One region of the Enterobacter mori genome, then DNA from elsewhere that is predicted to be linked to it. Evidence: predicted binding sites of a transcription regulator. Region 1 holds the regulator's gene; the other holds the start of a gene.
The links. Region 1 encodes sigma-54, which starts transcription at its own class of promoters, with help from an activator protein. Its sites were predicted from a motif close to GTTGGCACANNTTTCGCTNT; they were not measured.
Positions count from the first base shown of each region.

Region 1 (5,928 bases):
GGTACAGCCAATCGCTACCGTCAGATAGCTACGATTGTTTGTCTCCAGCATAGGTAACCATAGCTCAAGGTAGCTTCGCGTCTGGTAGATAAAATTGTGAACTTCTGTGTGTCTGTCGAGGAAGGCCGCCACGGGCTTATCCAGACCGGTCATTGGACGCAGTTTGGGATCCCAGTGCGGGTTCGGCAGGAAGCGCACGTCGAAAACATAATCCGCATCGATAGGAATACCGTGCTTAAAGCCGAAGGATTCAAACACCATCGTCAATTCACGCTCGCGTTTACCCAGCAAACGGGTTCGCAGCATTTCCGCCAGTTCGTGCACGGACATTTCAGAGGTGTCAACAATCAGGTCGGCCCGGGAGCGCAGCGGCTCCAGCAGATCGCTCTCTTCGTCGATGGCACTTTCCAGCGAAAGGTTTTTACTGGAAAGCGGGTGCAAACGACGGGTATCGCTGTAGCGACGGATCAGGGTGTTACGATCGGCATCAAGGAACAACAGCTGAGGCGAGAAGCACTCAGGCAGATTGCTCATGGCCTGCTCAAAGACCTCAGGTGATTCTGGCATGTTACGGACATCGATACTGACGGCGGCAGAAATTTGTCTGTCCGCAAGCGTCCGCGCCAGATCGGGCAACAGCACCACCGGCAGGTTATCTACGCAGTAAAAACCCATATCTTCCAGCGCACGCAGGGCGACGGATTTCCCCGACCCCGAGCGACCGCTGACGATCATCAGCACCATGTTCCGTTTCTCCTCAGGACAACAGATGTGAAGGCCATCTCCCGGTTACGCATCATCCTGATTGCCTTCTGCTTCAGTGATAATCTGGAAGAGCTCCTCATCACTTTGCGCTGAACGCAGTCGACGGCAAATGGTTTTATCGGCCAGGCGTTTAGCGACCAGCGACAACGTATGCAGATGGGTCTTTGTCTGGTCTGCTGGCACCAGCAGCGCGAAGAGGAGATCGACGGGTTGGTTATCGATAGCATCAAAGGCAATGGGTGTTTCAAGCTGCACAAACACGCCGACGGCACGCAAGGTGTCTTCTTCGAGTTTGCCATGCGGGATCGCGATGCCGTTGCCAATGCCGGTACTGCCCATTTTTTCACGGGTCAGGATCGCTTCGAACACGACCTGAGGTGGCAGGCCCAGCTGTTTTGCAGCCAGCTCACTGATGATCTCCAGCGCACGTTTTTTGCTCTGGCAGTGAACGCCACTGCGGGTACATTCCTGGTTAAGGACATTGCTCAGTTGAAGAGCCGAATCGTTGTTCATCATAATTTCACCTAAGCGCTAACTGTACAAATGGCCTGTTGTGTCGCACAACAGGCCGTCCTGCACCCGTTAACTGCCCGGACAATTAGTGTTGTTTCAGTTTATCTTTATGTTTATTGAGCTGTCGCGCAAGCTTATCAATCAAGCCGTCGATAGCCGCGTACATGTCTTGCCCTTCCGCACTGGCATGGAGTTCACCCCCGTTAACGTGCAGGGTTGCATCCGAGATATGAGTCACTTTCTCCACTTTCAACACAATATAGACCTGATTGATCCTTTCGAAATACTGTTCGAGCTTTGCGAACTTTGTGTTCAGAAACTCACGTAAGGCCTCAGTAATCTCGACGTTGTGTCCTGTGATGTTGAGCTGCATAGTGTCTTCCTTATCGGTTGTGTCAAACCAGTTGTTTACGCTGGTTAGACGGCGGAATGGATAAAGACTCTCGATACTTCGCAACAGTACGACGTGCCACCATAATACCCTGGTCGGACAGCATGGTGGTTAACTTACTGTCACTCAGTGGCTTCGCGGGGTTCTCCGCGGCGATCAACTTCTTCACCAGCGCGCGAATGGCCGTTGACGAGGCTTCGCCTCCGCCTTCGGTATTCACATGACTGGAGAAGAAATACTTAAGCTCAAAAATACCGCGTGGACTGTGCAGATACTTCTGCGTGGTCACGCGAGAAATGGTTGATTCATGCATCTCGACGGCCTGGGCGATGTCCGCCAGTACCATCGGTTTCATAAACTCTTCGCCCTGCTCAAAAAAGGCCTGCTGTTGTTCAACAATACAGCGGCTAACGCGCAGCAGCGTGTCATTTCGACTTTCCAGACTTTTGATCAACCAGCGTGCTTCCTGCAAATTGCTACGAATATATTGATTATCGGAGTCATTGCGCGCGCTGGTGCACATGGAGGCATACTGCTGGTTGATTTGCAGGCGAGGAATGCTGTCTGAGTTCAGCTCGACCACCCAGCGACCATTGTGTTTTCTGACTAACACATCCGGAATGACATATTCCGGTTCGCTGGTCTGGATCGACTGGCCGGGACGCGGATCGAGAGACTGGATCAGATTCACCGCCTCTTTCAGCACCTCTTCTTTCAGACGCGTGACGCGCATCAGGGTGCGGAAATCGTGATTCGCCAGCAGATCCAGATGATCGCTGATGATTAAGCGGGCTTCTTCAATCCACGGCGTCTCTTTGGCGAACTGCGACAGCTGGATCAGCAGGCAATCGCGGAGATCTTTCGCGGCCACACCGACCGGGTCGAAACGCTGAATGCGCTTCAGAACCGCTTCGATCTCTTCGAGTTCGATCTCGTCGTCGCCGATACTTTCCAGGATGTCGTCCAGGGTTACGGTTAAATAACCCGTATCGTCAACGGCATCGACAATCGAGGTCGCAATCGCGCGGTCGGTATCGGAGAAGGGGGTGAGCTCCACCTGCCACATCAGGTAATCCTGTAGCGACTGGGTGGTTTCACCCTGATAAACCGGTAGCTCGTCGTCCTGGTAGTCTGCACGCGTGCCGGAAGGGGTTCCGGCGGTGTAGATTTCATCCCAGCTGGCATCCAGCGGCAGCTCGTCCGGCATCTCTTTTTGTTCGAGCGCATCAGCGGTGTCGAGCGCTTCAGTGTCCTGCGTTTGCTGGGTTTCTACCTCGTCATGAAGATCGGTTTGCTCCAGCAACGGATTGCTGTCCAGCGCTTGCTGGAGCTCCTGCTGGAGTTCTAACGTGGACAGCTGCAACAGACGTATCGCCTGCTGTAGCTGCGGCGTCATCGCCAGTTGTTGGCTGAGCCTTAATTGCAAACCTTGCTTCATGTTCAGAGCATTTTTCTCCGGTTCGGCGTTACGTTACCTCTACCCTATCAGAGTCTGAAGTCTTCCCCAAGGTACACGCGCTTAACATGCTCATCTTCGAGGATTTGCTGCGGTGTACCGTGGGCAATCAGATGGCCCTGGCTCACTATGTAGGCGCGTTCACAGACGGCCAGCGTTTCACGGACGTTGTGGTCGGTGATCAGCACGCCAAGCCCGCTGTCGCGCAGGTGTTCGATAATGCGTTTGATATCAATAACGGAGATCGGGTCAACGCCCGCGAAGGGTTCATCCAGCAGGATGAATTTCGGGTTGGCGGCCAGCGCACGTGCAATCTCGACACGACGACGCTCACCCCCGGACAACGCCTGACCGAGACTGTCGCGAAGATGTTCGATATGAAACTCTTCCATCAGCTCGTTAGCGCGGTCGGTGCGCTGCTCGCTGGTCAGGTCGTCACGGATCTGCAGCACGGCCATCAGGTTATCGTAGACGCTCAAACGACGAAAGATTGAGGCTTCCTGCGGCAGGTAGCCGATACCACGGCGCGCGCGCGCGTGCAGCGGCAGCAGGCTAATGTCTTTATCATCAATGATGATGTTGCCGGCATCACGCGGCACAATGCCCACCACCATGTAGAAGGTGGTGGTTTTCCCTGCACCGTTAGGGCCAAGCAAACCCACAATTTCGCCGGAGTTGACGGTCAGGCTGACATCTTCAACGACACGGCGGCCCTTATACGCTTTCGCGAGGTTTTTTGCAGTTAATGTTGCCATAACGAATTAGTTACTCTTCTTTTGTGTCGGAGCCTGGCCTTTGCCTTTATCCTGCAGCTGCGATGGAACCAGCACGGTGGTGACGCGTTTGCCTTTCTCGCTGGAGGCCTGCATTTTCTGCTCTTTGACCAGATAGGTGATCTTGTCGCCGGTAATATTGCTGTCCAGCTGCTCCAGATAGGCGTTACCGGTCAGGATGACCAGATCCTTCGCCAGTTCATAATGCATATGCGACGCGCGGCCTTTCACCGGTTTGCCGTTGTCCTGCATCTGGTAGAACGTGGCAGGGTTACCATAGCCATCAATAATCTCTTTGCCCTGCTCGCCGCCCGGACGGGTAACGACCACTTTATCGGCGTTAATTTTGATGGTGCCCTGGGTCATCACGACGTTACCCGTGAAGGTGACGACGTTACCTTGCATATCAAGGGACTGCGTGTCGGATTCGATATGAATCGGCTGTTCGGTATCGCCAGTCACAGCAATCGCGGGAAGACTGGCCGCCAGCAGTGCGCTGGCGATAATGGCTTTAAGGCTGAGTTTGTTTGTTTTGAATTTCATAGGAGGTTCTAACCTTTTCAATCAGCTCGGCGTTTTTGCTGCGTAAGTTCCCGCGCATTCTTAAACCGCTGGAATTAAATGTTGTGCCATACAGTGTGACCAAATCCTGCGAGGTCACGTCCTGGGTCACCAGGTTGATCTGGGCGTTATCCGTCGTAATTTTGCGCAGTTGAGAGTCAGCGGTCAGGGCGTTGACTTCAACGTGGCCGTACAGATAAAGCATACGGTCATTTGTCAGTTTTGCCCGGTCTGACTTAATTGACCATGTCGGGGTTTTGTCAGTATCAAAGGTGGTCATCACCGGTTGGGTAAACCACGAGATACCGTCATCGGAAAAATATTCCACATGCTGGGCAATCAGGCGATAGTTCAGCGCACCTTCAGGGCTATAAACTACCGTATCACTGTGATCGCTTTTATAGGTTGGATCGCTCGTATTAACGACTTCTGTTTGTGCATCATCACGGTCGGCAAGGTTCACGCCAATCAGTACCAATGCGACAAGCGAAAGCAGAATGATAACCCAACGTCTGGTTTTACTCATATCGATTGCCCTTTGGCCTCATCAAGCTTGCCCTGCGCGAGCAGAAGCAGATCGCAGACTTCACGGACCGCCCCACGTCCACCGTTGATACGGGTGACGTAATCCGCGCGTGGGAGAAGCAGCGGGTGTGCGTCAGCAACGGCTACGCTCAGACCCACTTCCGCCATCACCGGCCAGTCGATCAAATCATCGCCAACATAGGCCACGTTCTCAGGTGCGATTGCCAGCTTCGTCAGCAAATCGTTAAAGGCGACCATTTTGTCTGACTGCCCCTGATACAAATGGGTAATGCCCAGCGTTTCGCAGCGGTCTTCTAAAAGTTTAGCTTTCCGTCCGGTGATAATAGCAACTTCAATGCCGGACGTGAGCGCGCAACGAATGCCGTACCCGTCGCGAACGTTAAATGCTTTCAGCTCTTCGCCGCTATTGCCCATATAAATCAGGCCATCGGAGAGCACGCCATCCACATCAAGGATCAACAGACGGATGTTTTCCGCCTTTGCCATCATGTGCGCGCTTACCGGACCATAACAGGTTGCAAGGGATGCACCCGCATTACTCATTGTCTTATCCTTCATTACACTACGCCTGCGCGCAGAAGATCATGCATATGTACCACACCCAGCAACTGGTCGCCATCGGCAACCATCACTGCGGTAATATGACGGGACTGCATCAGGTTCAGGACATCCACCGCAAGGATGCCAGGACGCACGCGAATTCCGCCTGGCGTCATGACGTCTGCGATACCCAATGTGCGAACGTCCACGCCCATATCGAACACCCGGCGCAAGTCGCCATCGGTGAATATTCCCTGAATTTTCATCAGATCGTCGCACACCACCGTCATACCCAGATTTTTACGGGTAATCTCCAGTAACGCATCGCGCAGGGAAGCCTCTTTGCTAACGTGAGGGATCTCATCGCCCGTGTGCATAATATC
Region 1 is NZ_CP104285.1:4,202,776-4,208,703, reverse strand. It holds gene rapZ (RNase adapter RapZ) at 1-744, opposite strand, end outside; gene ptsN (PTS IIA-like nitrogen regulatory protein PtsN) at 790-1,281, opposite strand; gene hpf (ribosome hibernation promoting factor) at 1,364-1,651, opposite strand; gene rpoN (RNA polymerase factor sigma-54) at 1,674-3,107, opposite strand; gene lptB (LPS export ABC transporter ATP-binding protein) at 3,155-3,880, opposite strand; gene lptA (lipopolysaccharide ABC transporter substrate-binding protein LptA) at 3,887-4,441, opposite strand; gene lptC (LPS export ABC transporter periplasmic protein LptC) at 4,410-4,985, opposite strand; gene kdsC (3-deoxy-manno-octulosonate-8-phosphatase KdsC) at 4,982-5,548, opposite strand; gene kdsD (arabinose-5-phosphate isomerase KdsD) at 5,563-5,928, opposite strand, start outside.

Region 2 (5,928 bases), 590 kb from region 1:
GCGCGGGCATTGCGAAAGCGGCCTTTATCAGCGATTTTGAGCTGGGGGATTTTGACCGCTCGCTGCAGGTGAATCTGGTGGGCTATTTCCTCTGCGCCCGCGAGTTTTCCCGCCTGATGATCCGCGACGGCATTCAGGGGCGCATCATTCAGATCAACTCGAAATCCGGGAAAGTGGGCAGCAAGCACAACTCCGGCTACAGCGCGGCGAAGTTTGGCGGCGTGGGGCTGACGCAGTCTCTTGCGCTGGATCTGGCCGAGTACGGCATTACGGTGCATTCGCTGATGCTGGGCAACCTGCTGAAATCGCCGATGTTCCAGTCCCTGCTGCCGCAGTATGCCACCAAGCTCGGCATCAAAGCGGAAGAAGTGGAGCAGTACTACATCGATAAAGTGCCGCTGAAGCGCGGGTGCGATTATCAGGACGTGCTGAATATGCTGCTGTTTTACGCCAGCCCGAAAGCCTCGTACTGCACCGGGCAGTCGATTAACGTCACCGGTGGGCAGGTGATGTTCTGATCGAGCGGCCTGATGCCCTCACCCTAACCCTCTCCCACAGGGAGAGGGAATACAATAAGGAGCCGATATGGTCACCGCACTCATCACCGTTGCCGCCCTCGCCTGGCTTTGCCAGATGGCGTTTGGCGGCTGGCAAATCCATCAATTTAACCGCGCGTTTGATGCCCTGTGCCAGAAAGGCCGCGTGGGCGTCGGGCGTTCCGGCGGACGCTTTAAGCCACGCGTCGTGGTGGCAATCGCGCTGGATGAAAACAATAACGTCTGCGATTCCCTCATCATGCGCGGCATGACCGTCTTCGCCCGTCCGGTGAAAATCCAGGCAATCAACGGCATTTCGCTGCAGGAATTACGGCCTGATGTGATCTTTCCCCATGATCCACTCTGTCAGAATGCACTATCATTAGCGCTTAATCTGAAACATGGATAATTTCGTTGTGAAAGCTATAGACTTGCGAAATTATCATTTCGCAACCTAAGGAACGAAGCGCCTATGAAACCTCGTCAGCGGCAGGCGGCCATTCTCGAACATCTGCAAAAGCAGGGAAAATGTTCGGTAGAGGATCTGGCCCACTACTTTGACACCACCGGCACGACAATACGCAAGGACCTGGTATTGCTCGAAAACTCTGGCGCCGTCATTCGAACCTACGGCGGCGTGGTGCTCAATAAAGACGAAGCGGACCCGCCAATCGATCACAAAACGCTGATCAATACCCACCAGAAAGCGCTCATTGCCGAAGCCGCCGTAAAATTTATCCAGGACGGTGATTCCATCATTCTGGATGCAGGCAGTACCGTCCTGCAGATGATCCCGCTACTCAGCCGCTTTAACAACATCACGGTGATGACCAACAGCCTGCACATCGTCAACGCCCTGTCGGAGTTCGATAGCGAGCAGACCATTCTGATGCCCGGCGGCACTTTCCGCAAAAAATCGGCGTCATTTCACGGTCAGCTGGCGGAGAATGCCTTCGACCACTTCAGCTTTGATAAACTGTTTATGGGTACCGACGGCATCGACCTGAACGCGGGCGTTACGACGTTCAACGAGGTATTCAGCGTCAGTAAAGCCATGTGCAACGCCGCGCGGGAAGTGATTTTGATGGCAGACTCGTCGAAGTTTGGCCGCAAAAGCCCCAACATTGTCTGTAGCCTTGAAAGCGTTGATAAGCTGATTACCGACGCGGGTATCGATCCGGCGTTCAAGAAAGCGCTGGAAGAGAAAGGAATCGACGTGATCGTAACCGGAGAGAGAGATGAGTGATTTTCTGTTAGAAACGGGCCGCCAGACGCTGATGCTGGAGCTGCAGGAAGCCAGCCGCCTGCCGGAACGTCTGGGCGAAGATTTTGTCCGCGCCGCCAACACTATTATCCACTGCGAAGGCAAAGTGATCGTGGCGGGCATCGGTAAATCCGGCCATATCGGCAAAAAGATTGCCGCGACGCTCGCCAGCACCGGCACCCCGGCATTCTTCGTGCATCCTGCCGAAGCGCTGCACGGCGATCTGGGGATGATTGAAAACCGCGACGTGATGCTGTTTATCTCCTACTCCGGTGCGGCCAAAGAGCTGGACCTGATTATTCCACGACTGCAGGAAAAATCGGTCGCCCTGCTGGCAATGACCGGCAAATCTCGCTCGCCGCTGGCGCTGGCCGCCAAAGCGACGCTGGATATTTCCGTTGAGCGTGAAGCCTGTCCGATGCACCTCGCTCCGACCTCCAGCACCGTTAACACCCTGATGATGGGCGACGCGCTGGCAATGGCGGTGATGCAGGCGCGCGGCTTTAACGAAGAAGATTTCGCCCGTTCGCATCCGGCAGGTGCACTCGGGGCACGCCTGCTCAACAAGGTTCACCACCTGATGCGCACCGACGATGCCATTCCGCAGGTCAAACTCGATACCAGCGTCATGGACGCGATGCTGGAGCTGAGCCGCACCGGTCTGGGGCTGGTTGCGGTGTGCGATGACAACGGGAGCGTTGAGGGCGTGTTCACCGACGGCGACCTGCGCCGCTGGCTGGTGGGCGGTGGCAGGCTGGAAACCAAAGTGTCGGACGCCATGACCAAAGGCGGGCTGACGCTCAACGCCGGGAGCCGCGCCATTGAAGCCAAAGAGGTGCTGATGAAGCGCAAAATCACCGCCGCACCGGTGGTGGATGATGCCGGCAGGCTGTGCGGCGCCATCAACCTGCAGGACTTCTACCAGGCCGGAATTATCTAACCCTTCAGTCCCAGACGTTTCGCCAGCCTGTGCAGGTTGGCGACGTCCATCTCCAGCGCCCGGGCGCACGCCGCCCAGCTGCGGTTATTCTGCTCCAGCGCGCGGGTAATCCTCTGACGCTGAAATGCCTCCGTGGCTTCACGCAGATTTTCATTCGCTATCTCTGGCGCAGCCTGCGCGACAGCCGGTGCGGTTTCATCCTGGAGCGCAAAATGACGCGCGTGGATCACCACTTCGTCACCCGAACGCGTCGCCCGCGCCAGCACCACCGCGCGGTGGATCGCATGCTCCAGCTCGCGCACGTTGCCCGGCCAGCCGTAGCTTAGCAGATGCGACCTTGCCCCCGGGCTCAGCACCACGCGGGAAAGCCCCATCCTGAGACGGCACTGCTCGCAGAAAAAGCCCGCCAGCAGCACCACGTCGTCCCCGCGCTCGCGCAGCGGCGGCACGGTAAGCGGGAACACGCTCAGGCGATGAAACAGGTCGGCGCGGAACTGCCCTGCCAGCACCGCTTCACGCAGATCGCGGTTGGTTGCCGCCAGTACGCGCACGTCCACGCGTAAGCTACGATCGTCACCCACGCGTTGAATATCGCCATACTGCAACACGCGCAGCAGCTTGGCCTGCAGCGACAGGGAGAGCTCGCCGATTTCATCCAGAAACAGCGTGCCGTTATCGGCCATTTCGAACTTGCCGCTGCGGTTGCTGATGGCCCCGGTAAACGCCCCTTTGACGTGACCAAACAGCTCACTTTCCGCCACGCTTTCCGGCAGCGCGGCGCAGTTGAGGTACACCAGCGGGTTCACCGCGCGAGGCGAGGCTTCGTGAATGGACTTCGCCACCAGCTCCTTACCGGTGCCGGTTTCCCCGAAGATCAGCACGTTCAAATCTGAGGCGGCAACAATCTCAATCTCTTTTTTGAGCTGCGCCATGCCCGGCGAAAGACCGATCATTTCGGTATGCGCCACCTGCTCAAACGCCGCCGGGCTGCCGGGAAGAATGTTCTGGCTTTCCAGCTGTTCTATCAGCAGGGCGTTGTTCAGCGCCCCGGCCGCCAGCGCGGCAATCAGCCGTAGCTCTTCGTCGCTGAAGGTATCGAACCGATCCGGCGACATGCCGTCGAGGGTTAACGCGCCAATCAGGTTCTGCCCGGCAAACAACGGCAGGCCGATACAGGCGTGCACTTTCAGGCTCTCCTGTCCGGGAATAAGCCCGTCGTACGGGTCGGGCAAGTCGCTGTCCGCCGGGAAGCGCACCACGTCACCCGCGCGGGCGATGGTTTCCAGACGCGGATGGCCTTCAAGAGTAAAACGCCGTCCGAGCACGTCCTTCGCCAGCCCGTCGATAGCCAGCGGAATAAACTGCCGTCCCTCGTAGCGCAGCAGCGCCGAGGCGTCGCACGCCAGCACGTGCCGCAGCGTGGAGATCAGCCGCTGAAAGCGGTCCTGATGGCCGATACCGGTCTGCAGCTCAATGGCGATCTTCGCCAGCACGTCTACGGAAAAGCTCATTTTGACCTCGCTGTCATTTTGACAACCTATGTTGTCATATTGACACTGTTATTGATAGTCATAATGACTACCCATTACGGATCATGAAAAAATTAATTAAGCAAAATCAATACCTTAAAAGTTGGCACGCAACTTGATATAAGCAAAACATCTTATTTGAAAATGCTGTATTACGTAGAGGTTGCTATGTCTATTCTGGTTAAAAATAACATTCATTGGGTGGGTCAACGTGACTGGGAAGTGCGCGATTTCCACGGGACGGAATACAAAACGCTGCGCGGCAGCAGCTACAACAGCTATCTCATCCGCGAAGGAAAAAACGTGCTGATCGATACCGTCGATCACAAGTTCAGCCGCGAGTTCGTGCAAAACCTGCGCAGCGAAATCGACCTGGACGCCATCGACTACATCATCATCAACCACGCGGAAGAAGATCACGCCGGTGCGCTGACCGAACTGATGTCTTACATTCCGAACACGCCTATCTACTGCACCACCAACGCGATTGACTCTATTAACGGCCATCACCACCACCCGGAGTGGAATTTCCACACCGTGAAAACAGGTGATTCCCTGGATATCGGCAACGGCAAACAGCTGATCTTCGTGGAAACCCCGATGCTGCACTGGCCAGACAGCATGATGACCTACATGACCGGCGACGCGGTGCTGTTCAGTAACGACGCCTTCGGCCAGCACTACTGCGATGAGCGTCTGTTCAACGACGAAGTGGATCAGACCGAACTGTTCGAGCAGTGCCAGCGCTACTACGCCAACATCCTTACGCCGTTCAGCCGTCTGGTGACGCCAAAAATTACCGAAATCCTCGGCTTCAACCTGCCGGTTGACATGATTGCCACCTCCCACGGCGTGGTGTGGCGTGAGAACCCGACCCAGATCGTCGAGCTGTACCTGAAGTGGGCGGCGGACTATCAGGAAGATCGCATCACTATTTTCTACGACACCATGTCCAACAACACCCGCATGATGGCGGACGCTATTGCCCAGGGCATCAACGAGGTTGATCCGAACGTGGCGGTGAAAATCTTCAACGTGGCGCGCAGCGATAAGAATGAGGTATTGACCAACGTGTTCCGCTCTAAGGGCGTGCTGGTGGGCACCTCCACCATGAACAACGTGATGATGCCGAAAATTGCCGGCCTGGTGGAAGAGATGACCGGCCTGCGTTTTCGCAACAAGCGAGCCAGCGCCTTCGGCTCCCACGGCTGGAGCGGCGGCGCGGTAGACCGTCTTTCTACCCGTCTGCAGGATGCGGGTTTTGAAATGTCCCTGAGCCTGAAGGCGAAATGGCGTCCGGATATCGACGCCCTGGAGATCTGCCGCCAGCATGGCCGCGACATTGCCCGTCAGTGGGCGCTCGCTGCGCTGCCGGAAGTGGCGGCAGCACCAACCGAACAGCAGGAAGCCTGCGCCTGTGCCGCCGCGGCAGCCGCCGATCTCGGCCCGCGCATGCAGTGCAGCGTCTGCCAGTGGATCTACGACCCGGAACTGGGCGAGCCATTGCAGGATGTTGCCCCGGGCACGCCGTGGCGCGACGTGCCGGACAACTTCCTCTGCCCGGAATGTTCCCTCGGTAAAGACGTCTTTGACGAACTGGGTACGGAGGCAAAATGAACAACGGTATCGTCATCATCGGCTCGGGCTTTGCCGCTCGGC
Region 2 is NZ_CP104285.1:3,612,729-3,618,656, forward strand. It holds gene srlD (sorbitol-6-phosphate dehydrogenase) at 1-518, shown strand, start outside; gene gutM (transcriptional regulator GutM) at 586-945, shown strand; gene srlR (glucitol operon DNA-binding transcriptional repressor SrlR) at 1,009-1,782, shown strand; gene gutQ (arabinose-5-phosphate isomerase GutQ) at 1,775-2,740, shown strand; gene norR (nitric oxide reductase transcriptional regulator NorR) at 2,737-4,251, opposite strand; gene norV (anaerobic nitric oxide reductase flavorubredoxin) at 4,438-5,886, shown strand; gene norW (NADH:flavorubredoxin reductase NorW) at 5,883-5,928, shown strand, end outside.
Region 2: a site for sigma-54 is predicted at 4,372-4,391, ahead of norV (anaerobic nitric oxide reductase flavorubredoxin). Genes of this name have one in related genera too.